Regions from separate parts of the Paenibacillus sp. FSL F4-0125 genome, predicted to be linked through region 2. Evidence: riboswitches for the same ligand, from Rfam matches in the RefSeq annotation. Region 2 holds a riboswitch; the other holds the start of a gene.
The links. A riboswitch is a leader RNA that binds a small molecule or an ion and turns the genes downstream of it on or off. The one in region 2 is predicted to bind preQ1.
Positions count from the first base shown of each region.

Region 1: it holds a riboswitch for preQ1, as region 2 does, so the genes downstream of both, NST74_RS06200 (queuosine precursor transporter) here and queF (preQ(1) synthase) in region 2, are expected to answer to the same signal.

Region 1 is NZ_JBBOZJ010000001.1:1,387,695-1,400,182, reverse strand. Features, by position in the region: gene NST74_RS06230 (energy-coupling factor transporter ATPase) at 1-793, opposite strand, end outside; gene NST74_RS06235 (ATP-binding cassette domain-containing protein) at 1-8, opposite strand, end outside; gene NST74_RS06225 (SDR family oxidoreductase) at 794-1,615, opposite strand; gene NST74_RS06220 (MaoC family dehydratase) at 1,618-1,959, opposite strand; gene NST74_RS06215 (FAS1-like dehydratase domain-containing protein) at 1,934-2,335, opposite strand; gene NST74_RS06210 (thiolase family protein) at 2,332-3,483, opposite strand; gene NST74_RS06205 (AMP-binding protein) at 3,480-4,961, opposite strand; gene NST74_RS06200 (queuosine precursor transporter) at 5,230-5,943, opposite strand; PreQ1 riboswitch class I at 5,954-5,999, opposite strand; gene NST74_RS06195 (methyl-accepting chemotaxis protein) at 6,355-8,043, shown strand; gene NST74_RS06190 (YnfA family protein) at 8,445-8,771, opposite strand; gene cobS (adenosylcobinamide-GDP ribazoletransferase) at 8,878-9,693, opposite strand; gene cobU (bifunctional adenosylcobinamide kinase/adenosylcobinamide-phosphate guanylyltransferase) at 9,690-10,238, opposite strand; gene cobT (nicotinate-nucleotide--dimethylbenzimidazole phosphoribosyltransferase) at 10,235-11,296, opposite strand; gene NST74_RS06170 (aminotransferase class I/II-fold pyridoxal phosphate-dependent enzyme) at 11,389-12,488, opposite strand, start outside.
Region 2 is NZ_JBBOZJ010000001.1:3,602,576-3,615,063, forward strand. Features, by position in the region: gene NST74_RS15860 (sugar ABC transporter ATP-binding protein) at 1-271, opposite strand, end outside; gene NST74_RS15865 (class I SAM-dependent methyltransferase) at 507-1,352, opposite strand; gene NST74_RS15870 (DMT family transporter) at 1,385-2,299, opposite strand; gene NST74_RS15875 (zinc-dependent alcohol dehydrogenase) at 2,441-3,577, opposite strand; gene NST74_RS15880 (VanW family protein) at 3,657-4,475, opposite strand; gene NST74_RS15885 (cysteine hydrolase family protein) at 4,476-5,000, opposite strand; gene queE (7-carboxy-7-deazaguanine synthase QueE) at 5,129-5,851, opposite strand; gene NST74_RS15895 (6-pyruvoyl trahydropterin synthase family protein) at 5,844-6,326, opposite strand; gene queC (7-cyano-7-deazaguanine synthase QueC) at 6,326-6,988, opposite strand; gene queF (preQ(1) synthase) at 7,018-7,491, opposite strand; PreQ1 riboswitch class I at 7,654-7,697, opposite strand; gene NST74_RS15910 (ABC transporter permease) at 7,773-8,459, opposite strand; gene NST74_RS15915 (ABC transporter ATP-binding protein) at 8,456-9,304, opposite strand; gene NST74_RS15920 (hypothetical protein) at 9,515-9,850, shown strand; gene murB (UDP-N-acetylmuramate dehydrogenase) at 9,911-10,822, opposite strand; gene NST74_RS15930 (ABC transporter ATP-binding protein) at 10,975-11,775, opposite strand; gene NST74_RS15935 (FecCD family ABC transporter permease) at 11,861-12,488, opposite strand, start outside.

The DNA of each region.
Region 1 (12,488 bases), 2.2 Mb from region 2:
TAGACCATTGTGATCGAACTCTCCCCTTCCAATCTGCTGTTGGCGGCGCTGCTGAATGGAGTAATGCTTGTACACGCACTGCAAAGGGCAGTTGTAATTGATAGTCCACAACAGGCATCGTTTCAAAAAAAGCCAGTGGATCGCCGTCAAACTCAAGCCGCCCTTGATGCAGGAGTAATAATCGTTCTGCTGAAAGCACTTCCTCCATATGGTGAGTGATCTGAATAATGGTCAGACCTTGTCGATGCAGCTCTTGCATGATGGAAAGCACCTGCTGTCTTCCATGAGGATCAAGCATAGAGGTGGCCTCGTCAAAAATAATGACTTGCGGGCGCATCGCCAGTATAGCGGCAATAGCAACACGCTGCTTTTGACCTCCAGAAAGCTGATGTGGCATAGCATCCAGATAATCCTCCATATGAACAGCCTGCAAGGCATCCTCCAATCGGCTGCGCATTTCCTCCCTTGGCACACGAATATTTTCCAAACCAAAAAGCACCTCATCCATAACGGTTGTGGTGATAAATTGATCCTCTGGATTCTGAAAAACAAAGCCGATTTGCTGATGAATTTCTGTAAGATCAGCTGGATTTGAGGTGTCTAGACCCTTAAATAGTATCGACCCTTTTCGCGGCAGCAGCAAACCGTCCATTAGCTTGGCAATGGTTGATTTGCCAGAGCCATTAGCGCCAACAATCGCCACAAATTCCCCCGCTTCTATTGTAAAGCTGATATTCTCTAAGACGGGCTGACCCTTTTTATAATAAAAATGAACTTGATCGAAGGTAAGCAATTATTCACTCCCCTTTTGACGGTGCCAAGCAGCGAAAAATGCCTCAATGCTGTTTTCGGAAAAGGCAGGCGCAGGCTTCTCCCATTTCGTCACCTTTGATCCATTCACAGCAAAGATTTCACCGGTTAAATCCGCGTCGGTCTCGCTTAATACTGCATTTACGAAGGTAGCAATATCCTCTGGAGCGCCTATTCGCCAAAACTCCGGGAACGGCTCATTACGGCTGGCATGTTTCTCTTTCAAATGATCAATGACAGGTCTGGTCATATCTGTTAAAGCGGCTGGTGAAATCGCATTTACCCTAATCTCGTCACGTTTCAACTCCGCTGCAAGTGTCCACATCATTCCGAGTATTCCAGCCTTGGCTGCACTATAATTCACCTGACCCACGGAGCCTGTTAACCCAGCGGTGGAGGTCATCAACAGAATATCACCGCCTGTCTGACGCATATGCGGTAGTACGCGTTGAATGCTGTAATAGGTGCCATTTAAATGCACATCCAGCACGGCCTTCCATTCTTCATCTGTCATCCGTAGACACTTCTGATCCTGCAAATTGCCAGCGTTCGCTATCAACACCTCAATATGGCCGTATTTAGCAATAACCTCTTCAACCATTACAGAGACCGCAACTGGATCTGCTACATTCGCAGAGTATCCCGATGCTTCACCGCCTGCCTGACGAATCTCGCGCACAACCTCATCGATTAAGACTTGTTTTGTGCCATTTACAGCCACTTTATAACCGGACTTGCCAAGCTGCACGGCGATACTGCGCCCGATCCCTCTTGTCGCTCCAGTAATTAAGGCTACTTTGTTCATGATTACACCTCTTTCACTGAAAAAGCTCCTGAAGCAATAACATCGCCAGCTTCTGTTGTAAGGATCACTTTCACAGCGCAGTCATCCTCCACAAAATCAAAAATCACGACATTATCTACTTCTACAGGTTGATGAAATTTCAGCTCATACTGAGTGATCCACTGTGCCCGATGCTCAGCGAGATATAAGGATTGAGCTAATCCCATAAGATACATTCCATGTGCAATGGGCCGCTTAAATCCAACCTCAGCTGCAGCATCTTCATCTAGATGAATAGCGGCCAGATCTTGGGAAGCTGCTGCATATTGCCGGATGGCTTCAGCCGTTATGGATTTTTTCATCATGATTATCACCTACCCGAATTAACACCGTTTCTGCAGTAACTATAAGCTCACCTTCACATTTACAAACCAGTGTATGGTTGTAAAAGGTCAGCTTGCCCTGCCGGCCTTCCTTTTGCATTTTGCTCGTTAAAGCTAATTCACAATCTAACGTCATTCCCGCTGTAATCGGAACTTGATATGAAAATTTCTGAGTGCCGTGAAGCAAAGGCTCTCCCTTATTAAGCCAAGGAATATCGAAGGCCTCCCAAAAAATAATAGGCATCGTAGAAGGAGCAATCAGATGACCGTTAGTTGTCTGCACGGGCGCCTCAATACTCTGTGCATAGTCCGAAATCCACTCAGCTGACACATGAATCTGATGATAAATGCTGTTCATTCTACCGCCTCCACAAGCGTTGCCAGCCCCATCCCACCGCCGATGCCCAAAGTGGCAAGTCCCCTTTTATAAGGAGTACGCTGCATTTCAGCAAATAACCTCGTCATTAAAATGGCTCCGGACGCCCCGTATGGATGACCGATAGCTAATGCGCCTCCTCCATGATTGACCTTTTCCTGTGGAATCTGAAGCTCGTTCAGTGAGGCTAGAACTTGCGAAGCAAAGGCTTCATTAAACTCTATAATATCTAAATCAGTTATGGTCAGCTGTTGACGATGTAACACCTTGTGTACAGCTGGAACTGGCCCCATACCTAAGTAGTTCGGATCTACACCTGCCGCTTGCGCATCCACGACACGCAGGATAGGCTTAAGCTTGAGTTGCCGACATTTCTCAAGGGACATCATTAATAGAAGCGCCGCACCATCATTAATAGGACAAGCATTTCCAGCAGTGACAGTACCCTTTTCTTCAAAAATTGGCGGTAGCTTTCGCAGCTTATCCAAGCTCGTATTGACCCTAGGACATTCGTCGGTATGCACCCACTCTCCCTCAACCAGAAGAGGTACAATCTCCTGCTGAAACCGGCCACTTTGCTGAGCATGAACGGCCTTCTGATGGCTTTTTAAGGCATATTGATCCTGCTCTTCTCGCGAAATCCCGTACTTCCGCGCTACATTTTCCGCAGCAATCCCCATATCCGGATCACCGTAAGCGCTAGGCGTAAAATGAGCACGGGTATATAGCTGTGGAATACCCATCAAGGTCTGTGGCTTAGCCATCTTCCAGGGAGCACGGCTCGTGCTTTCAACGCCGCCTGCGAAATAAATCTCACCAGCACCGCTTTGAATAAGCCTAGCTGCAATATTAATCGCCTCTAGCCCAGAACCGCACTGCCGATCCACAGTGACACCCGGAACCGAAACAGGCAATCCCGCTTCGAGCGCTGCTACACGGGCAATATTCCCACCCGGACCGACCACATTTCCAATAATGACATCATCGATCATATCTACAGGCAGGTTTGTCTCTGCCACAATATGCTGAATAAGCGGCGCCAGTAATGCTTCCGGCTCCAATGTACTTAATAAGCCGCCCATCCTACCAATCGGTGTGCGTTTTGCCATGACAATCACTGCTTCGATCATACCATCGCTCTTTTCACATAGTCTTTCATCGCTTGCCGGGCAATTTTTCCGCTGCTAGTATAGATAAACTCCTCTACTGTCAGCAGCTGCTTCGGCGCTTTGTAGCTTGCTAAATACTGGCGACAATAATTCTTTATTTCGTCTATAGATAAGTGTTTTTCGCCGTTCCATTTCACGAGGACTGCCAACTGTTCTCCCCAGTATTCATCAGGGACGCCAAGCACCATTACTTCTTGAATTTCCGGAAGATGCTCCAGCACTCGCTCTATTTCCTCTGGATAAATGTTCAACCCACCGGATATGATTCTATTCTTCAAGCGACCTGCCAGATATAAATAACCAGCTTCATCCTGATAAACATAATCTTCTAAAATAAGCCATCCGTCTCGAAAAGCTGCTTCTGTCTCGTTCGGCAATTGATGGTAGCCTAGAAATATCATATCACTACGCACATATAACTGCCCAATCTCTCCCGTAGGGACTTCACGGAACTCTTCATCACGAATGGAAATTTGCACTCCGGGATAGGGCTTGCCTACAGAGTTCGGATTATGCTCCTCCAGAACATCCAAATAACTAATATAGCTCGCTTCTGAGGAACCATAGGATTCATAGAGACGCGCTCCACCGAACACTTCCATGCCCTTTTTTTTGGACAGCCAAGGCCACTTTGCACCTGAGCTAATAATCGCATCAATCTGCGTCTGCCCAGGAACAGCCTGCTGCATCATGGATTCGAGCATTGTCGGTACAACGAACAGCACCACACCCGGAATCTGCTTGCACAGTTCTAACACATGCGTGGCGCTAAATTTTTGGGTAATATGAAAGTTTGCTCCGCCATATAGACTCTGCATGACAGCGAATAAGGACAGCGAATGTACAAAAGGACCTGGCGCTAAAACATTTTTTATACAATCCAATTTAAAGGCATCATTTGATACCTCAAAGCTTTTTAACCATGATAAATGGGTACGCATATATCCTTTTGGCAATCCGGTTGTACCTGAAGTAAAGCCGATAAATAATAACTCGTTCGTCTCATCCAACTCAGCCTCTGGTTTCAGCGCATCCAGCCACTGATCATAGGAACCTGTTCGTTCATTTGAAAAAGTCAGCCTTGGGATGGCTTCGTTCATAAATACCAGATGCTTTGCAGCTTCCGGCTCAGCAAAAATCATCGACGGCTGGCACTGCTCTATAATCATCTTCAGCTCATTTGCGCTCCACTTGGGATCTAAAGGAATCGGAACACAACCCGCATAAATAGCCCCTAAGAAAACTTCAATAAATTCAATACGATTCGTAGATAAAATAGCGATTTTGTCTTGCTTCAAGCCCTTTTGCTGTAGACCATTCGCGATTCTCTGCATCACTTGTACTAATGTTGCATAGGTATGCGTCGCTTGGGCCTGTGTTAAGGCAATGCTGTCGGGCTGCTGTACTGCATGGCGTAGTATAGGCACTACTAGATTCATCCTTCATCACACCTGTTCGTAATTTCTATGACTACCGAATATGTACACTCTCTTCGATCGGACTGATAGCACTTAATTGAAGAGCAATAACGGCAGCTTTAACCTCCGAATTACAAGGGATACTATTAGAATTGCTACGATAGCTTATTTTAGCTTTATATTAATTTTATGTACACATTTTTCATGTAACAATTAAGCCTTCTAATGACTGGAAAAAATCAAACAGCACGCATCGATTATAATCGGTACGCGCTGGCTGTAGTGTTGTTTATTCCTTCTTTTGAACAGATGAAGGTATTCCATCTTCAGCAAAAGTAAAAGTTCGGGCGATATATAAGATAGGTGTGCTTACTGCGGTTAGTAAGAATTTTGCTAGGTACGTTGTAAGCAAAATTTCAAGCCACACACTCCAGTTATACAACCCAGCAAATGCAATGGTGCAGAAGATTAGTGTATCCACAAAAGAGCTGACCATCGTGCTGCCGTTGGAACGAATCCACAGCTGCCTTGAGGTGCTGTAATATTTGCGAATCCAGGCATATAACCGAACATCTAGGAACTGACTAATGAAGTAAGCAGTAAGACTACCCAGAGCTAGTCGAGGCATCAGCCCAAAGATCGTCTCTAAAGAAGACTGAGCGATATCGGTCTCTTGCGGCTTAAATACTAGGACCATCTGCATAATGACTGTCGTCATAAGCAAAGTGAAGAAACCAAACCAAACTGCTTTGCGCGCTTCCGCTCTTCCATACTTCTCATTAAGCAAATCGCTGGTCATATACAAAGTGACATACATCGTATTTCCGAGTGTCATCACAATATCAAATGGCATAGCAATCGTCTTAGCTACCTGAATGTTAGCAATTACAGTAGCGATACCTACCCAGGCATACATTCCATTTTTGCCGAACAGGCGGTAACAGAGTAGAAAAAAGGCAAAATTGACAATAACAAATAAAACTCCCCACAACAAATTGAACATATTACTTAAATTCCTCCTAGTTTTGTTTACGCGGGATGGTTACGAACCGCGGCTTACCTTATGTTTGGAACAAAACATTAATACTCTATCACACTGTCATCAAACAATCCATAAAAATAAACAATTTATGAATTGGGTATTTATACCCATTTTTATTAAATAAAAATAAAAGTGTCAGTAATAATTCATCTTTTTCAGAAAAATATGCTCTATAAACTAAAATTTTCACTATTCATCCAGAGGTTAATTCTATAGAATAGTATCAAACACTTCATTCCCGATCCATTTAGTTGATATATTACATAACTATGGAATATATTGCAGGTTGCCAGACACTAGCACTCGGTAGGGAGATAGGATGTATTCCAATAAGAAATGGAGCTTCGCTGTCCATAAAAAGGGGAGAACAATATGTTTCGTTTTAAGCAGTCGATCAGTCGCCGATTCACGCGTTTATTGTTTGTAGTTCTATTACTCACGTCTCTTTTGTTAAGTACCAGCTTCTACTTTATATCTACCAGTATTTTCAACAGCTATGTCATGCCACAAATCAATCAAATTCTAACTGCAGCTGCTCAGGACGTATATAAGAATATAAACACCATGCATGCTCAGCAAGCACTAAAGAAGAACGAACAAGCAGCCACCAATCTTGAATTCTATTTTCAGGATAAGAAGAAGCAGCATGGGGTTGAAACTATTTTTCTAGTCAACCTTAAAGGCAAGGAAGCCGAGGTTCTGACCGTAGATCATGATGGAAAATTAAAGCGGGATGAAATTGTTAAGGTATCTTCTGCAATGCAGCAAGCTCTTAAAGGAAAGAGCGGACTAAGCGATACATACAGAGACGCTCATGGTGTACATAAGTCAGCTTATATCGGAATTCCCGGAAGTACGATGGTTATCGGAATCAGCAGTGATGTAAGCTTTATTCAAGAAAAAACAAACAGCATTCTGTGGACCAGTGCCGGGATCACTCTGCTAACGCTAATCATAGGTTCAACCGGTGCCTGGTTTATGAGCATGCGGATAACTCGTCCCATCTCTAAGCTTGCAGCTTACAGCGCCCGTCTCGCAGAGGGAGATTTCACAGAGGAATTAACGGTTAATGGCACCGATGAGGTCGCTCAGCTATCCAGAAGCTTCCAAGCGATGACCCTACGCCTAAAAGAAATGATTGGACATGTACTCGTTACCTCAAATACAGTAGTCACCGATTCCAATTCCTTAAGAGAGCGTGTAGACGTCTTAAATGAAATGGCGGACCACTCTAGCTCTTCCGTAGTAGAAATCGGCAAAGGTAGTACGACCATCGCAAGCAGTGCTCTAGATAATTCAAAAGCTATGGAAGAAATCAATTTCGGCATTCAGCATATTGCTTCAGCAGCTACCGAAGTCACAGAGCAGATCAGTGAAGCTTCCGCTGAGGCGAGTGGCGGTAATGAGATTGCTCAAAGTGCTGTTCTGCAAATGCGCCAGGTTGAACGTGCTTCTTTGCAGTCACTGGAGCAATTACAAATTATGAACGAACGTTCAGTAATGATCGGAGAAGTCGTTCATAGTATCACTGAAATTACGAAGCAAATCCAAATGCTGTCACTCAATGCTTCGATCGAAGCAGCGCGTGCAGGTGAACATGGTCGCGGCTTTGCCGTTGTTGCCGGAGAAGTACGCAAGCTTTCCGAACAATCCCGTAATGCGAATGAGCAGATCCGTGATTTCCTACTCGGCCTTCAGGAAGATATGAATCGCTCCGTTACTGAGATGAACCAAGTGAATTCTGAGGTAGCCTCTGGGGTAGGCAAGGTGACAGAAGCGGGCGATGCCTTCAATCACCTCCTGATTCTGATCCAGAGCATCAATCAGAATATTCAATCCGTATCTGCGGCTACGCAGCAAATCTCAGCAAGTACGGAAGAAGTCAGTGCTTCCGTCGAGGAAACCGCACAAATTACTTCAAGATCCCAAGAAAGTGCGGATACATTATCCGAGAACTCAGAGCGCCAGCGTATAGAGCTTGAAGGACATGCAGTAACCGTCCAACATCTCTATGAGCAGGCTAAAAAGCTTCAGGAAGCTGTACAACAATTTAAGATCTAAAGCTCAGGCTCAAATAAAAACAGCCCGTTCACACGAAAGTATTGAACGGGCTGTTTTGTTTTAGCACTATATAGGCCTATGTATGATTTCCAGGGATATAGCTGGCTTGTGCGCTACTCTCGTTTAGCGTTGGCGCTTCGTGCTTCTAGCGGAATCAGATGCAGCTATTTCTAGAAAAACTGCCATTTTGGAGCTTTTTCGGACCTGAGAGACGCTATTGCGTATCAGACCAAATCAAGCCTATTTTGAGTAATTAGCGCCTCTGGAATCCGCTAACTAGTTCACGCTAGGGGAAGTCTAGCAACTCAGTCTGTAGAGCAGAGTAAACCTAAAAGTCTTCAACCCGCTAACTAGCCTTACCTAACGAGTCACCATTCACCGCAAAGGAGACCTTAATAGTACTAATGTCTCGGCGCCCAAAGAATGACCGATACGCCGATCACACAAATAACAGCACCAACCCAGTCATATACATCGGGTGTTTTCTTGTCTACTAGCCAGCCCCATAACACAGCGAGCACGATAAACACCCCGCCGTAAGCTGCATATACTCTTCCGAAGGATGGGAACTTCTGCAACGTAGGAATAATGCCATAGCTTATCAGAATCAAAGAACCTACCAAACCGTACCAGAGAGGTCTTGATTCTCTTAGCCATAACCATACTAAGTATCCGCCTCCAATCTCAGCAAGGCCGGCAATTACAAATAGCAGAATGGCAGCAACCATGTCATCCCTCTTTCCTATGGAACTCATAAAAATCTAAATGAATCGCAGAAGATGATGAAACCAGATTGAGCAAGCTGACTACTACAGCATCACCTGCTGGAGCCATTTACATAAAGTTGTGCTGGAGTAGCACTAATACTAGTAGCAGCACAACCTCTAGCAGCTCGTTCAGCGCACCGTACACATCGCCGGTGAGCCCGCCGAGCCGGCTGCTGATCCGCCGCGCAGCCACAGTGCCGCTGGCCCAGGCTGCAGCCGGCAGCAGTAACGCTGCCGCCAGATGCAGCGGCCACGCGCCTAAGCCCGCGCCGAGCGCCAGGGGCGCAGCGGCTGCGGCTAGCGAGAGCAGCGCGGCTATCGCCAGCGCGCGCCGCTCCTGCGAGGGAGCAAGGCCGGCGAAGCTCGCGGCCAGCCCCTCGTTCCCGCGGGCAATGGGATAATGCACCATTGCCCGCACCATGTACCAGCGGCTCCAGATCGCTGGCAGCAAGAGCAGTGGCAGCTCGTAATAGGCGTAGCCTTCGATTAATGCTGCCACTAAAGAGGCTTTTAACAGCAAGAGCAGCACACAGGCGAGCACACCCATCGCACCCACACGGCTGTCCTTCATAATCTCCAGTATTCGTTCCCTCGGTCGGTAGCTAAGCAGACCATCCGCGCTGTCCATCCAACCATCGAGATGCAGGCCGCCTGTAAGTCCTACCCATAAAATGAGGGTAATAACAGCGGCTGGCCAAGCCGGTAACATCCAGCCGGTTAAAGCTGCTCCAGCAGCTACGCACAGTCCTATAGCTGCACCCACCACGGGATAAAACAGCACACTTCGGCGCAGCAGCTCAGGAGAAAATCCGGGATCACTTTTTACAGGAAACCGGGACAAAAACTGAAAGGCAGCCGCGGCAGCATCCCTGCGTTCCCTCATAAACGATACTCCCTGCTCTTAAGCTCAATTGGAATGCCAGCAGTCACTAGAAAGACCTGCTCACATTGCCTAGCGAGTAACGCGTTCATGCGTCCTGCCAAATCACGGTACAATCGACCAAGCGCATACTCTGGAACAATACCGTCCCCTACTTCATTAGTGACCAAAATGAGGTTTCCTTGAAATGTGCGCACACTGTCTTCAAGTCTTATAATCTCGCTCTCAATCAGTTCTTGTCTATCCGTAAATCCTTCCATGGCAAGCAGTACATTCGATAACCACAACGTTAGACAATCTACAAGGACCGCCTTCTCACCAGATAATCGCTTAAGAAGATCTGGTAAATCATAGGGCTCCTCTAACGTCTCCCAAGCATACCCACTTTGCGAGCGCTGATGCTGATGCAGTGCAATCCGTTCCTTCATTTCATCATCAAACGCTTGTCCGGTTGCTACATAGAAGGCCTGATCTGTCAGTGACGACATCAGTTTTTCTGCGAAACCACTCTTCCCGCTACGTGCGCCACCCGTTACAAGAATACTCATTGTTTCCCAGCTCCAGAGATACCTGCACTTTCAAAGGTGGCCATCTCGCTCAAAATACGGCATATCGCCTCTATTAAATGAAGAGACAATACGCCTCCAGTTCCTTCACCCAAACGAAGGCCAAGGTTAAACAACGGTTCAAGCCCAAGCTGCTCCAGCATCAGCTTATGTCCCCGTTCACCTGATACATGGGAGCCTATCATATAGGCAATGGATTCTGGCGCAAGGGCCTTCGCGACAAGAGCTGCCGCACCCGAAATAAAACCGTCCAGAATCACAGGGATCCTAGCAGCGGCTGCTCCAAGAATCAGACCGGTCAAACCGGCGATTTCCAGTCCCCCTACTTTGGACAAAACATCCAGCGGATCTGCCGGATTCGGCTGATTCACCTTTAGAGCACGTTCCACAACTGCAATTTTATGTAGTAAACGTTCATCATCAATTCCCGTTCCTCTTCCGACGGCTACTTCAGGCGCTATTCCTTTTAGAGCACACAGAATAGCTGCACTAGCCGTTGTATTTCCTATGCCCATTTCACCCGTAATAAAAATCTCCGTCCCGTTATCAATCGCTTCTTGTGCGATTTTTATGCCTACAAGCACAGCACCCATCGCTTCCTCACGACTCATCGCAGGTCCCGCAGCCATATTATCCGTTCCCCGGCGTACCTTACGATCAATCAGATCCTCATGACTAAGATCGCCGTTAACACCGATATCTACGAACTTTACCTCTGCCCCGGCTTGGCGTGCCAGTACATTCACAGCCGCTCCTCCGCTAAGAAAATTATAGGCCATTTGCATTGTGACTTCCTGCGGAAAGGCGCTAACTCCCTCGCAGCATACACCGTGATCGGCAGCCATCACAACAACCGTCCGTTTGGTGAAGCTAGGCTGCTCCGTACCCGAAATTCCAGCGAGCTTAACAGCCAGCGTCTCCAATTGTCCCAAACTGCCCGGCGGTTTAGTTAGAATATTCAGGCGGTGCTCCGCCTTTAGGAAAGACTGTTCATCAGCTGGTGTGATTCGTTTAATTACTTCTTGAATCGTTGAAATCATATTTTAACCTCCAATTAAAGATATCCGTATCACCTATTCTATCTTATCTACACAGAAAAGCCCCCATCTATGATAGATGGGGACCGCTAGAATTACAACTTCACTTTCATAAATCCTTCGATTCTCTCCAAAGCTTCCGTCAATTTTTGTAGAGATGCTGCATAAGAGCAGCGAATATACCCCTCTCCACCGGCTCCAAACACATGCCCCGGAACCGCAGCAACACCAACCTCCTTGAGCAGCTGCAAAGCGAAATCCTCTGATCTCAATCCGGTATTAGCGATGGAAGGAAAGGCATAAAATGCACCCTCCGGCTCATGGCAAGGTAAACCAATGGATCGAAATCCACTAACCAGCAGCTTTCTTCGCTCATCGAAGCATCGTTTCATGTGTTCCTTATGTTCCATACCATTACGCAGTGATTCAATGGCAGCGATTTGACCTAGTACCGGTGCACACATTGCAGTGTACTGATGGATTTTAAGCATCGCAGCGATTAATTCCTGATCACCACAGGCATAACCTACTCGCCAGCCAGTCATCGCAAAAGCTTTGGAGAAGCCGCTAATGACAATGGTTCGTTCCATCATCCCTGGAAGAGAGGCAATGCTGACATGTTGACTGTCATAGGTAAGCTCGGCATAAATTTCATCTGAAATGACAAGTAGGTTATTTTCTTTTACAATCTGAGCAATCGGCAACCAGTCTTCGTAAGACATTACTGTTCCTGTAGGATTACTCGGAAAATTTACCATAAGAATCTTGGAACGCGGGGTAATTACCCTCCGCAACGCTTCAGCAGTAAGCTTAAAGCCCTGCTCGGCCGAAGATTCAACCTCTACCGTAACCCCCCCATTCAAATGGGTAATCGGCGAATACGCGATGTAGCTTGGAGAAGGAACGATAATCTCATCCCCGGGTGTGATAAAGGCCCGCAGAGCCAAATCTACAGCTTCACTGCTTCCCACCGTAACCATAATCTCATTAGTTGGCTCATAGCGGAGATTGAAGCTTGTGTGCAGATAAGAGGCAATCTCTTCTCTAAGCTCCAATAAGCCGGAATTTGGCGTATACCTCGTTTCCCCATTATTTAAGGCACGAATGCAGGCAGCTCTTACATGCTCCGGTGTTACAAAATCTGGTTCGCCTACACCAAGCGATATAATATCCTGATTCCCTGTACTTAGGTCAA
Region 2 (12,488 bases):
GATTCAGTTCCTGATGAATAATACTGATCCCGAGTTCCTGTGCAGCGCGTGTATTGACAATCTCCACCTCAGATCCCTTGTACCACATCTGACCCGCATCCTTGGAATACACCCCTGTTGCAATCTTCATCAGGGTAGACTTCCCTGCTCCATTTTCACCAACTAAGGCATGAACTTCCCCATGCTTCAGCTCAAATTGACATTGATTCAATGCATGAACACCTGGGAAAAATTTATCAATCCCCGTCATTCGTAGTAATACTTCGTCCATTTCATAACCACCTCAAATCCTTTATGAATGCTTTTCCGTAAAGAAACCGCTTTCAAATATTGAATGTAAAATTATTGTATTACCTATACGTTTCCAATGTAATGGAATATTCTCCGTAAAAAAGTTTAAAAATTTATGTTTTAAACATGAAAAAACGACTGCGCCGTCCTCTCAGGGACGATGCAGCCGTTTCTACGAGAAAAATAAGGTTATTGTAACGTGTAAACACATACTCTTACAGGTTCTGACCATTACCAGCCACCAAGGTGAATGTCTTTGGTATTCCTTTATCATAAACATCAGAGGATAGATTGGGTTCTTCGATCAATTGGCGGATCACAAGCCCGGAACTGGCAGCAGCTGTTACAATTTCTCCAAGCGTCCAGCGACGCCAATATACCACGCTATGCTCCTGTTCGCCTGCTGGTTTGCTTGTTGAAGGCAAATACTTAGAGTATGAGACTCTTTTTTCTTCCAATGTCGTATCGAAGTAGTCACCGCTGACTTTGTGTTTGCGAACCTTCGCTGTAGAACCCTTCGAGGATATAAGCTTAGTCGTCACAGGATGGAAATCGCGCAGAACAAAAATCCCACCAGGAGAAAGTAAATGGCGGACGGTTTCCATAAACAGAGCAAGGTCGGTAAAGTAATGAACAATCCCTAACTCCGCAAATACGATATCATATGAACCATCCAGTACGTGATCTGGAAGCTTCAGAACATCCGATACGATATAGTTAAGCTGAACACCCGCTTCTTGTGCGAGATCAGCAGCATAACGCGCATTAGCCTCCGAGAAGTCGGCAACAGTTACGTCCGCCCCGAGTAATGACAGAGCGACTGCCTTCATTCCGTTTGATCCCATGAGATTCATCATCTTTTTACCCTGTACATCTCCAAAATAAGAAGAGAGCGGGTACAGCTTTGCACTTGGTTCCTTGATTAACTTGGCCGCTGCCTCTGACGGTGTACCAAATCGAGCAACCCAAGCTGTGTACGTGTCTTCGTTCCATAGTTCCTCACTTGTTGGCGAAGTGCCTTTTCCAGGATGCAGTTCTAAATTTTGATCTTGTTCTTCCATACCTTGCGACCCCTTTATGATTAAAATATCTGTTATGAAGCATTCTGAATGGCATCTGCCACCTGAATTGTTTTCTTTCTTCCAGCGTACAAATATACGCCCAGTCCAAACATAACCAAAAGTCCACCTGCCCATTGAAGCGCAGTTAATTGTTCACCCAAGAGCAGATACGCAAGGATACTTGCCCCCACTGGTTCTCCTAAGATGTTCATAGATACCGTAGTTGCGGATACATACTGAAGCAGCCAATTAAATAAAATATGCCCGAACACCGTTGGAACCACTGCTAGCAAAACGAAGATTCCCCACTCATTCGCAGGATAATTAAAAAATGAAATCCCCATGAACAGATTGTATATGGCAAACACACCAGCCGCTGATAAGAAGACTATCAAGCTATACAGGTATGAGGGCATGCGCACTACAAGCTTTTGACCGATAAGCATATGCACAGCGACCGCTACTGTTCCACCAACCGATAACAAATCACCTTTAAGATTATCTGCAGAGATACCAATATCTCCCCAACCGATAAAAACTACTCCGCCAATAGCAATACTCAACCCTAGAATAGCAGACACAGCTGTTTTTTCCTTATACAAAAAATAAACGCCCAGCATAATAAACACGGGCTCCAGCGCCATGATCATTGTTGAACTAGCTACCGAAGTATACTTCAAAGAGCCCATCCAAAGCAAAAAATGTAGCGCTAGCATAGTGCCTGAGAGCACTAGCATGATCCAGTCTTTTTTACGAAGCGCGAACGCTGCTCCGCTGTATGGTCTTGCAAAAGGCAACATCAGCAGCGAGGTGAACAACAGCCGATACATTCCTTGTATAGATGCTGGTGCTGCAGACCACTTGATAAAAATGGCAGAAAAAGAGATGGCCACAATCCCAATCAACATAAAAATTGGAATAGGAAGTGGCGGTGTTTTAAGCTTCACATGGTACGCGTCCTTTCACTATCTTAAGTCACTTATGTTAATTTAACGCAGACCGTGAAAAAATGCATCTATTTTCATCAGATTTCACTAAAAAAAGCATAAGCAATGTCATTTCTGACGAGAGCTCATGCTTCTTAAAGGCTAAGGTTTCAGAACCACCTTGATGCAATCCTCTTTTTTCTCACTAAAAATGTCATAGCCATGCTCCGCTTTGCTGATAGGCAAGCGATGCGTAATGATATCTGTAGGATCAAATTTATTCTCTTTAATCATCTTATAAAGCAAAGGCATATAGTGAATCACTGGAGCCTGTCCCATTTTTAAAGTAATGTTGCGTTCAAATAGATGACCCAGAGGGAACATATTGTAATTAAGCCCATAAACTCCTACAAGCTGAATAGTTCCGAATTTACGTACGATATCCGAGGCCATTCTAAATGCACTGAGTGAGCCTCCCTGTAGCTTCAGAGTGGTTTCCACTTTCTCCAAAGCAGATATTTTGGCATCCAAACCAACACAGTCAATAACTACATCTGCGCCCCCATGTGTTATCTCCTTCAAATGAGCTTCAATATCCTTAATCTCTTCAAAGTTATAAATTTCGACATTATTGGTCAGCTTCGCATGCTGCAGACGGTAGCCAATATGATCAACCGCAATGACTCTTGAGGCGCCTTTGATCCAGGCAAATTTCTGAGTAAGCAGTCCAACAGGCCCGCAGCCGAGAACAATGACTGTATCCCCTGGCTTCACTCCGCCGCTTTCGACTCCCCACCAAGCAGTAGGCACAATATCAGATAAGAAAAGAATTTTCTCATCTTCCATTTCTGCATCCTCAGGAACGACAAAAGGGCCGAAATTACCATAAGGAACCCTCAGTAATTCGGCTTGCCCTCCTGCAAAGCCCCCATAAGTATCGGAATAACCCAGATATCCTCCTGTGTCCTTGGCGTCATTAGCATTGTCGCATTGACTCTCCATCTCATGCTGGCAGAAGTAGCATTGACCACAGGCTACATTAAAGGGAATAATGATCCGGTCGCCTTTCTTGACTTTAGTTACGTCTGGACCGGTCTCCTCAACAATCCCCATGGGCTCATGACCAATAACATAGTCATCATGCATACCTGGAATTTCACCGTTAAAAATGTGCAGATCTGAGCCACAAATCGCTGTAGAAGTAATTCGAACAATAATGTCATCCTTTTTCTCAATCTTCGGATCAGCAACCTCTTTAACTTTCACTTTCTTCTTCCCTTGGTAGGTTAATGCTTTCATGCTGTTAATCCGCTCCTTTGGAAATGGTATAGAGATATAAGGATCACGCCTTCTATGTTATATCCCTAAGCCTAGCCTCTTATCCGTGAAGAAGCGGAGAATACATCATAAGCGCATAATTATCCGTTACAGCTTCATCTCCAACCAGCTCTCCGGTCCGTGTAAATACTTTTCGACTAATCTTGTTACTGCGGATATACCCTCCCCATGGTTCTAAGCTTATCCGATGATCACTTTCGTACACCTCATATTTATAAAGGCACTGCTCATTGCATCTCCATTCCCCATGCAAATGACTGTCATCCAGCCAGAGCTTTAATTGATACGTTTGATTCGTGTTATTCTTCACTTGAAGATCCAAATAATTATAAGAACAGGTAGCCCCGCTTCCAAATGGCTGTGTGCGCTGTTCATCTGGAAATACATCATAGCTGTGCCGATGCCGTTCCGTAACCGTAAGAGGAGTATGCAGTGTCATCCAGTAGATCAGATTAGACAGCTGGCATAGCCCCCCGCCAACTCCAGAATGAAAACCGCCATAATGTAGAACCATACCTTCCAGATAACCTTTTCGCTTACTGGGCTTGCCGATGCTTCTCCAATAGGAAAACGTCTCCCCCGGCCGCACCATGAGTCCATCCAGTTTCGCGATCGCCAGCCGTAAATTTGTTATTTTATTATATTGAAGCACCATATCTACATTCCGAAGACTACGTAATAACGGTGTAGCGTGAGTCATTGCCTCATAAGATAAAATATCACTAGTGCGCTGCTTCGCCATCTTGCCGCGATCAGTACACCATTTCAAGTATCTTTTCCAAATAAAATATCGCTTTCCGGCAAATAGTCTAAGTCGAGAACGCTGAATAGGTTTCATGGCAACCTGTGGGGTATTCATCTAGAACTGAACCTCGCTTTCAGCTCGTAACTGGGCGAATCTACCTCCAATTACCGCATTATGATGCTTAACGATCTCTCTACTACTCAGAACCCCATTATCAAAGGTGCTATGAGCATCTGAAACCAGCACACTTTTATATCCCATGCTATATGCACGTCTTATCGTTGTATCTAGACAGAATTCACTTTGCATCCCACAAATCACCAGATTCGTGATCCCGAGCTTCTGTAGCTCATCTTGCAACACGGTTTGGTGAAAAGCATCCCAAGTAGGCTTCTCCACAATAACTTCGCCTTCCTGCGGTGTGATACGGTGACTGATCTGCCATGTGGGCGTACCTTTTGTGTATTCCTCATCTTCCGTATGTTGAATATAAACAATTGGAGTACCTGCCACCCTAGCCTTATGCTGAAGGGAAATAATTCTCTCCATCACACCCTCTTCATCGTACAGCTTTTGATCAGGATAGGAGAACATAGCTTCTTGAACATCAATGATTAACAGTGCCGTTAAATTTCGCATTAGGTACCTCCTATAACTTTTATGAAAATCATACCAGATTATGGGACATTCTATCTACCTTTTTAAAGACTCAACTCAACAAAAAAAGGGCATCTGCTATGCAGACACCCCTTACATTTCAATCCTTTTTACTTGCCACGCTTATTATGCCAGATTAAAGCATGCAGCTGTGGCAGTACACGCACTCTATTCATTTCAGGGTCTAAGATTACTTTATTAAACAACCATTCCAGCCTTCCCAAAAGTCGAGCAGAAATGTCTCCTTCTTCAGTGACATCATCATTCCCAGGCTGCAGAAAAAGCTGCACATTGGGATATCGCTGGTGAATGTCTTTTGCATAATCAAAGTCCTTATCGTCAAACACAACGACTTTTAGACTGTGTGTGGAACGGCCCAGATTCTCCATCTTATTCATGATGTTATCTAGCATTTCCCAATTCGTTGTCATCCCTGAGCTTGGCGGCTTCGGACTAATGGTCAGCACATCCACGTCATTGAACCATTCCTGCCATTTACTGCCCTGAGTTTCTATTGCAGCTTGTATCCCTCGCTCATGTAGCAGGTTAATAAAAGTGCCCATCCCATCACCAATTAAAGCAGGATTGCCGCCTGAAATCGTAACACAGTCGAAATTATCTCCAGCTATAGCTATAAGTTCATTCATAATCTCATCCGAGGCCATCATTCGAACCTTATCCTTAGCCGTACCATCCCAAGTAAAAGCGGAGTCACACCAGCCACAGCGATAATCGCAGCCATAGGTTCGGACAAACATAGTCTTCACACCAATTACCGCACCTTCACCTTGAATGGTCGGACCGAAGATTTCAATTACAGGAATCTTACTCACAGTCACAGCCTCCATACAAGCGGTAAGATGGTCCATCCTCAGGGATATCTTCAGCGAGCACTTCCGCCCAAGAGGTTGGTGTCTCCCATAGCTTTACAGCGTACAAGGGCAGCCCCGCTTGCTTAAGCTTGTAAGCTATATATGAAGACATATTCTCAACGGTGGTCCGGAAAGACAGCAAAGCTACTTTGGAACCCGTATTCGTTAACGTCTCTAACACAGGTTCATTTCCCATAGCGAGAAAAGCATGATCTAGACGCTCCACAAGGCTTTGTTGCACTGTTGTTTTGATATCGCTGAAATCAATTACAAACCCTTCGTCCGAATGGCCTTCCGCGGTCATAGGTTTGCCCTTAAGCACTACTTCGAGCTTATACGTATGACCGTGCAGGTTACTGCACTTCCCTTTGTGACCCACTAACTGATGCGCCGCGTCGAACGTAAATATTTTGCAGACTGAGACCTCGTTAAGCATTAAGAACGGACCTCCGTTCTTTCCGCCTCATATTGTTCAAGTCCCCGCTGACGTAATAGACATGCTGGACAAGTTCCACAACCTCTGCCAATTATGCCGTTATAACAGGTCAGTGTGTGTTCGCGAACATAATCAAAATAACCCAGTTCATCGGCCATCTTCCACGTTTCTTTTTTATCCAGCCACATCAGCGGAGTGTGTATTGCAAACTCATAGTCCATAGATAAATTCAGCGTAACATTCAATGATTTCACAAAGACATCACGGCAGTCCGGATATCCGCTAAAGTCCGTTTGGCAGACTCCAGTAACAATATGGGAATAACCTAATTGTTTAGCTAATATTGCGGCAAAAGATAAAAATAACAGATTTCGACCGTCCACAAACGTACTAGGAAGCTCATCGCCTTCGCCAGCCACAATATCAATATCCTGCCGTGTTAAAGCATTTGGTGCCAGCTGATTCAGCAGTCCCAAATCAAGAATATGCTGTTTTACATTAAACTTAGCTGCTATTTCTGTAGCAACTTCGATTTCAGCCGCATGACGCTGATTATAGTTGAAGGTAACTACCTGCACTTCCTCAAAATGCTTCAATGCCCAAATCAGGCAAGTGGTGCTATCTTGGCCGCCGCTGAATACAACTAGTGCTTTTTTATTCATCTTAATCTCTCCTTATCAACTTATTGGGATTAGCGGTTGTCCACTTTTTCCGGATAGAGGTCGTGATTGATCAAGCGGTGCTCCGCCATCGCCTCATACTTCGTACCCGGTCTTCCATAGTTGCAATAAGGATCAATAGAAATGCCTCCACGCGGAGTGAATTTGCCCCATACCTCAATGTACCGTGGGTCCATCAGTGAGATCAGATCATTCATAATAATGTTGACACAGTCCTCATGAAAGTCACCATGGTTACGGAAGCTGAATAAATACAGCTTTAATGATTTGGATTCCACCATCTTCTGTTCAGGAATATACGAAATATATAGTGTGGCAAAATCCGGCTGGCCTGTAACAGGACATAAGCTAGTAAACTCAGGGCAGTTGAATTTAACAAAATAATCACGCCCAGGATGCTTATTATCAAATACTTCCAGAATGTCTGGATCATAACCAAACTTGTACTGCGTTCCCTGATTACCAAGCAAAGTGACTTCTTGCATTTCCTCTTTTAATCTTCCTTCTGACACGACAAAAAACCCCTCTCTTTTCCTTCGGCCTTGGCCGGTAATGGAAAGAAGAACGAGATTTCGAAAACTTGGCTCCACTAAGAAGAAACGGAAGCAACGTCCGGGTATGGACAGCATCCGCTTATACGGTTTAATATACTCTTAGTTTTTTATAGAGGGAGTTCGCGAACCTCTCCTGCACAATCCGTGCAGACTTCTTCTTTAAGCATATTGCGTCTTGAACTATACCATGGGTGGCCTGCTCCTGACAAGTTCTACTCTTTCTCGATCTTCCAAATCCAAACTGAAAGCACCGCAATCCATATGAGCAGCAGCAGACTTTCTACAGGTAATATCCCTTCTCCATTAAGAATACTGTTCAAATTCTGGGTGATTTCAATACTCGGCAAAGCTGCAAAGATTGGATAAGTCCATTCTGGAAGAGCCAAGTAAACAGAAGCCACCAAGAAAAAAACAACCATAAAAGCAGAGCTGATGGCCGAGCCATTTTTGGAGGAACTCACCTTTAATCCGATGATAATTCCAACTTGTACAAAGATCATTCCACCCAATAACATATATATCAACGCAGACAATACATCTATGTTCAACCCTTGATTAAGTATATAAACTATCAGCTGTGAAAATAACGAAAAGACAAGAACAGAACCCGCCTTAGCAGTAATGATCTGACCTCTGCTTAACGGTGAGATCAACAGTGCATCATAAGTTTTACTCTCTCGTTCCTCAATTAATCCTGGGCCGGTAATCATGATTCCAACCATTACTTGTGCAAACAATATCCAAGTAGAAAGAAGCATGAAATCTAGACCGCTCTTGTCCACTACAGTGATGATTATTTTAGCCATAAATATAGGCAACACAATTAGAATTACAGTCGCTGGATTACGTAGTATATCCTTACATTCATGCTTAAACAGCTTCCATAACGGATAACTCAACTTAACTCACTTCCCGTCAAGGCAGCAAATACATCTGCCAGAGAAGCCTCTTTACTGTGCATACTTATCATTTGATGATTAGACATTAGCTGATAAATATGATCTTTTGTAGACGCTTCTGCTATCGGCCAGGATTTCATAATCACTTCTCCATCCTGCTGATATTTCACTTCAATTTCTGGTTTACCATACATGGTCTTAAGTCTATGGGGTTCATCAAGTGCCACCAATGCACCAGCGTGCATGATCCCTACTCTATCGCTTAATTCTTCTGCCTCGTGCATATCATGCGTTGTTAAGACAATAGTTGTGCCTTTATCTTGAATACTCTGGATGTGATTACGAATGAGTGAGGCTGAATTTGGATCTAATCCACTCGTAGGCTCATCTAAAAACAACACTTGAGGCTTATGTAATAATGCTCTGGCGATTAGGACACGCTGCTTCCAGCCTTTGGACAAGCTACTTACCTTAGCTTTTTCCTTATCTAACAGTTGAAGAATTTCCATGACTTCATTCACCCGACTGGCTGCTACCCTATACAGGTCAGCGAACAGCTCTAGATTATCTCGGATAGAACAACGCATATACAGATTGGGAAGCTCGAAAACAACGCCAATTTGGGCATGAATTTCTTTTTTATGACGTAAAATATTCATGCCATTAATTAAAATTTCTCCGCTTGTAGACTGAAGAAGACCCGTCATCATTCGCATCGTGGTCGTCTTACCAGCACCATTGGGACCTAGAAACCCAAAGACTTCTCCCTTCTCCACTGCAAAAGTTATTCGATCAACCGCACACCTGTCCTGATAATACTTGGAGACCTCAGTTAGCTGAATCAAATGACACTACCCCCTTTTTCGAATAGTTAATATCTATCCTTATTCTGGTTGTAGAGGATTATCTCTGCTGTTGCTATTCTGTAACATTCGCTATAGCTTAGCACCATCCTTTGTTCATTTTCACTCAGATGTGGCAAAAATATGGATTCAAATCCTACAAAAAGGGTAACTTAAACCTAATAATCTTTGAAGTAAAGGTGGGATCATCTTATGGAACAAAGCATACAGAAATTGATGGACTGGATTAACAGTCATGTAAATGAAACCATTGTTATTGAAAAGAAAGAGCTTCGTGATCTGGATAAAATTCATTTTAATCTGGAGGCCGTTGAGTTCCGGAGTGCGGAGGATGTTATCGATGATTATCTAGGGAGTGCATTAATATTAAAAGGATTTGGCAGTACTTTAAACGCTGATGGTGAGCTAGTATCTCTACCACATTCCACCTATGACTTAGCTATTGACGGGCTTCGTATTGAGGATATAGGTGATCTCAAGGCGGAAATAACTACAGATAGAGCTAAATACACCCTATCAGTGGATTGAACCATAAGTGATAACAGCAAAAGAGCCCACAGTAATCTGCGGGCTCTTACTAATTAGAGGTTATTCTTCTCCAATGATCTCCACTTCAGTTTCCAGCTCCACTCCGAATTTATCCTTCACAGTCGATCTTACATGGTGAATTAACCCGATGTAATCACTGGCAGTTGCATTATCTGCATTTACAATAAATCCTGCGTGTTTCTTGGATACCTCAGCACCACCGATTCTTGTTCCCTGTAAGCCACTCTCTTGAATTAACTGACCCGCAAAACGACCTGGAGGACGTTTAAAGACACTCCCACAGGATGGATACTCAAGCGGCTGCTTCGATTCACGCAGGTAAGTAAGTTCATCCATTTTCGACTTGATGGCTAACGCATCACCAGAAGTCATAGCAAAATTGGCCTCAAGCACGATGTATTCACCGCTTGCGAACACGCTTTTTCTATAACCCCATTGCAGCTCATCCCCTCGCAGAGTCACTAATTGTCCGCTCTTAGTTATAGCCAGCGCGCTATGCAGTACATCTTTAATTTCTCCGCCGTAAGCACCTGCGTTCATGTATAACGCTCCACCAACCGTTCCTGGAATACCGCAGGCGAACTCAAGACCCGTAAGCTCCATTTCCAGCGCATATCTGGAAACATCAATAATCTTGGCGCCGCACTCCGCATACAAGAGATTATCACGAATTCCCATTCCGGTCAGTCCTGCCGTTTGCAGAACGATCCCACGCACGCCTCCATCACGGATAATCACGTTAGAGCCGTTCCCAAGTACCGTAAGGGTTATCCCATTTTGTTCAGCATATGTAACGATCTTTTGAATTTCATCATAAGTAGCTGGTGCCGCCAAAATATCAGCTTTGCCGCCCATTTTGGTATACACGTAATCTTTTAAGTTTTCATGACTCTTCACTATTCCTGCAGTCATTAATTGCTCTAGGTCATCTTGAATTTTGTCAATATTCATGTTTCATGCTCCTTTAACCATGTGAAAATGATGGTTCTTTGATCTATTTCAAGTAGTGGTATCATGGAATTGTAGGCAACCACAACTGTAACAACGAACAGGCTCCCTTGTCAATGACGGGAGCCTGTTCGTTGTATGATTTTCAATAATGTTTACACCGCTTTATAGGCTGCAAGCTCGTAAGGAAGGCACAGCGGCACACCGGTGCGTGGATCTGGCACAATATCCGCCTCAATTCCAAACACTTCCCGCAGTACATCTGGTGTCATAACTTCAGTAGGTGAGCCTTCACTAACCACAGTACCGGACTTAATAGCTACCATATGCTGCGCATAACGAGTAGCATGATTCAGATCATGCACTACCATAATAATGGTACGGCCTTCTTCCTCATTCAGCTTTTGCAGAAGCTGTAGAACTTCAAGCTGGTGCGCCATATCTAGAAATGTTGTTGGTTCGTCTAGGAATAGAATGTCTGTTTCTTGTGCCAATGCCATTGCGATCCAAGCACGCTGACGTTGTCCTCCGGACAAGCGGTCAATCGGACGGTCATGGAAAGGCTCCATCCCTGTAACAGTGATCGCGTTAGAGATAATGCTGCGATCCTCCGCTGTCATTGTGCCGAATCCTTTTTGATGCGGGAAGCGACCATAGCTGACAAGTTCAGAGACCGTTAGTCCGTCTGGAGCCGTTGGGTTTTGCGGTAAGATCGCAAGCTGACGAGCTACCTCTTTCGTAGAAAAGTTATGGATCGATTTGCCGTCCAGCATCACGCTGCCGCTCTTAGGCTTCATGATCCGGGCCATAGTTTTAAGAATTGTAGATTTACCAGAGCCGTTAGCGCCCACTAGTGCGGTGATTTTTCCAGTAGGGATGGATAAGTTCAAACCTTTAACAATTGTAGCCTCTGCATACCCAATACTTAATTCTTCTGTATTCAAACGTTCTGACATGTTAACCACTCCTTAAAAGTTTATGAAGCTATGCTCCTAGAATGAACTACAGAATTTATCTTGCTTCGTAAGAAAGAGCTTAGTTTTACGCTTTTGATTTGGCGAGTAAATACAAAAAGTAAGGTGCACCAATGATCGCAACCACGATGCCTGTTGGAACTTCTGCAGGCTGCAGCACCCATCTTCCGATGGTATCCGCAGTAATCATAAGGAGTGCCCCTGTCAAAGCACTAGCCGGTAATAATACCTGATGACGGGGTCCCACAAGCTTGCGGGCTAGATGTGGTGCAATTAGACCAACAAAGCCTATCCCTCCGCTTACAGCGACACAGGAGCCGGCAAGTGCTACTGCTGTTACCAGAAGGAGAATACGTTCCTTCTCCACGCGCATTCCAAGTCCTAATGAAGTATGATCTCCTAGATTCAATACATTAAGAATCTGCGCCTTATAGAAGGCGAACGGTAACAGAATCGCTATCCAAGGCAGCAGCGCAAGGACAAATCTCCAATCGCCACCCCATATTTTCCCGGCGATCCAAGTCGCTACAAATTGATAATTATTAGGATCAAGCCGAAGGGCCAACACAAGCTGGCAAGCATTGATTCCGGCAGCGACCGCAATCCCGATAAGGATCAACCTTGTTGGAGACAGACCATCTGCTTTCCGATATGCAAGAATATAGATTAAAGCGGCGGTTAAGCTAGCTCCTCCA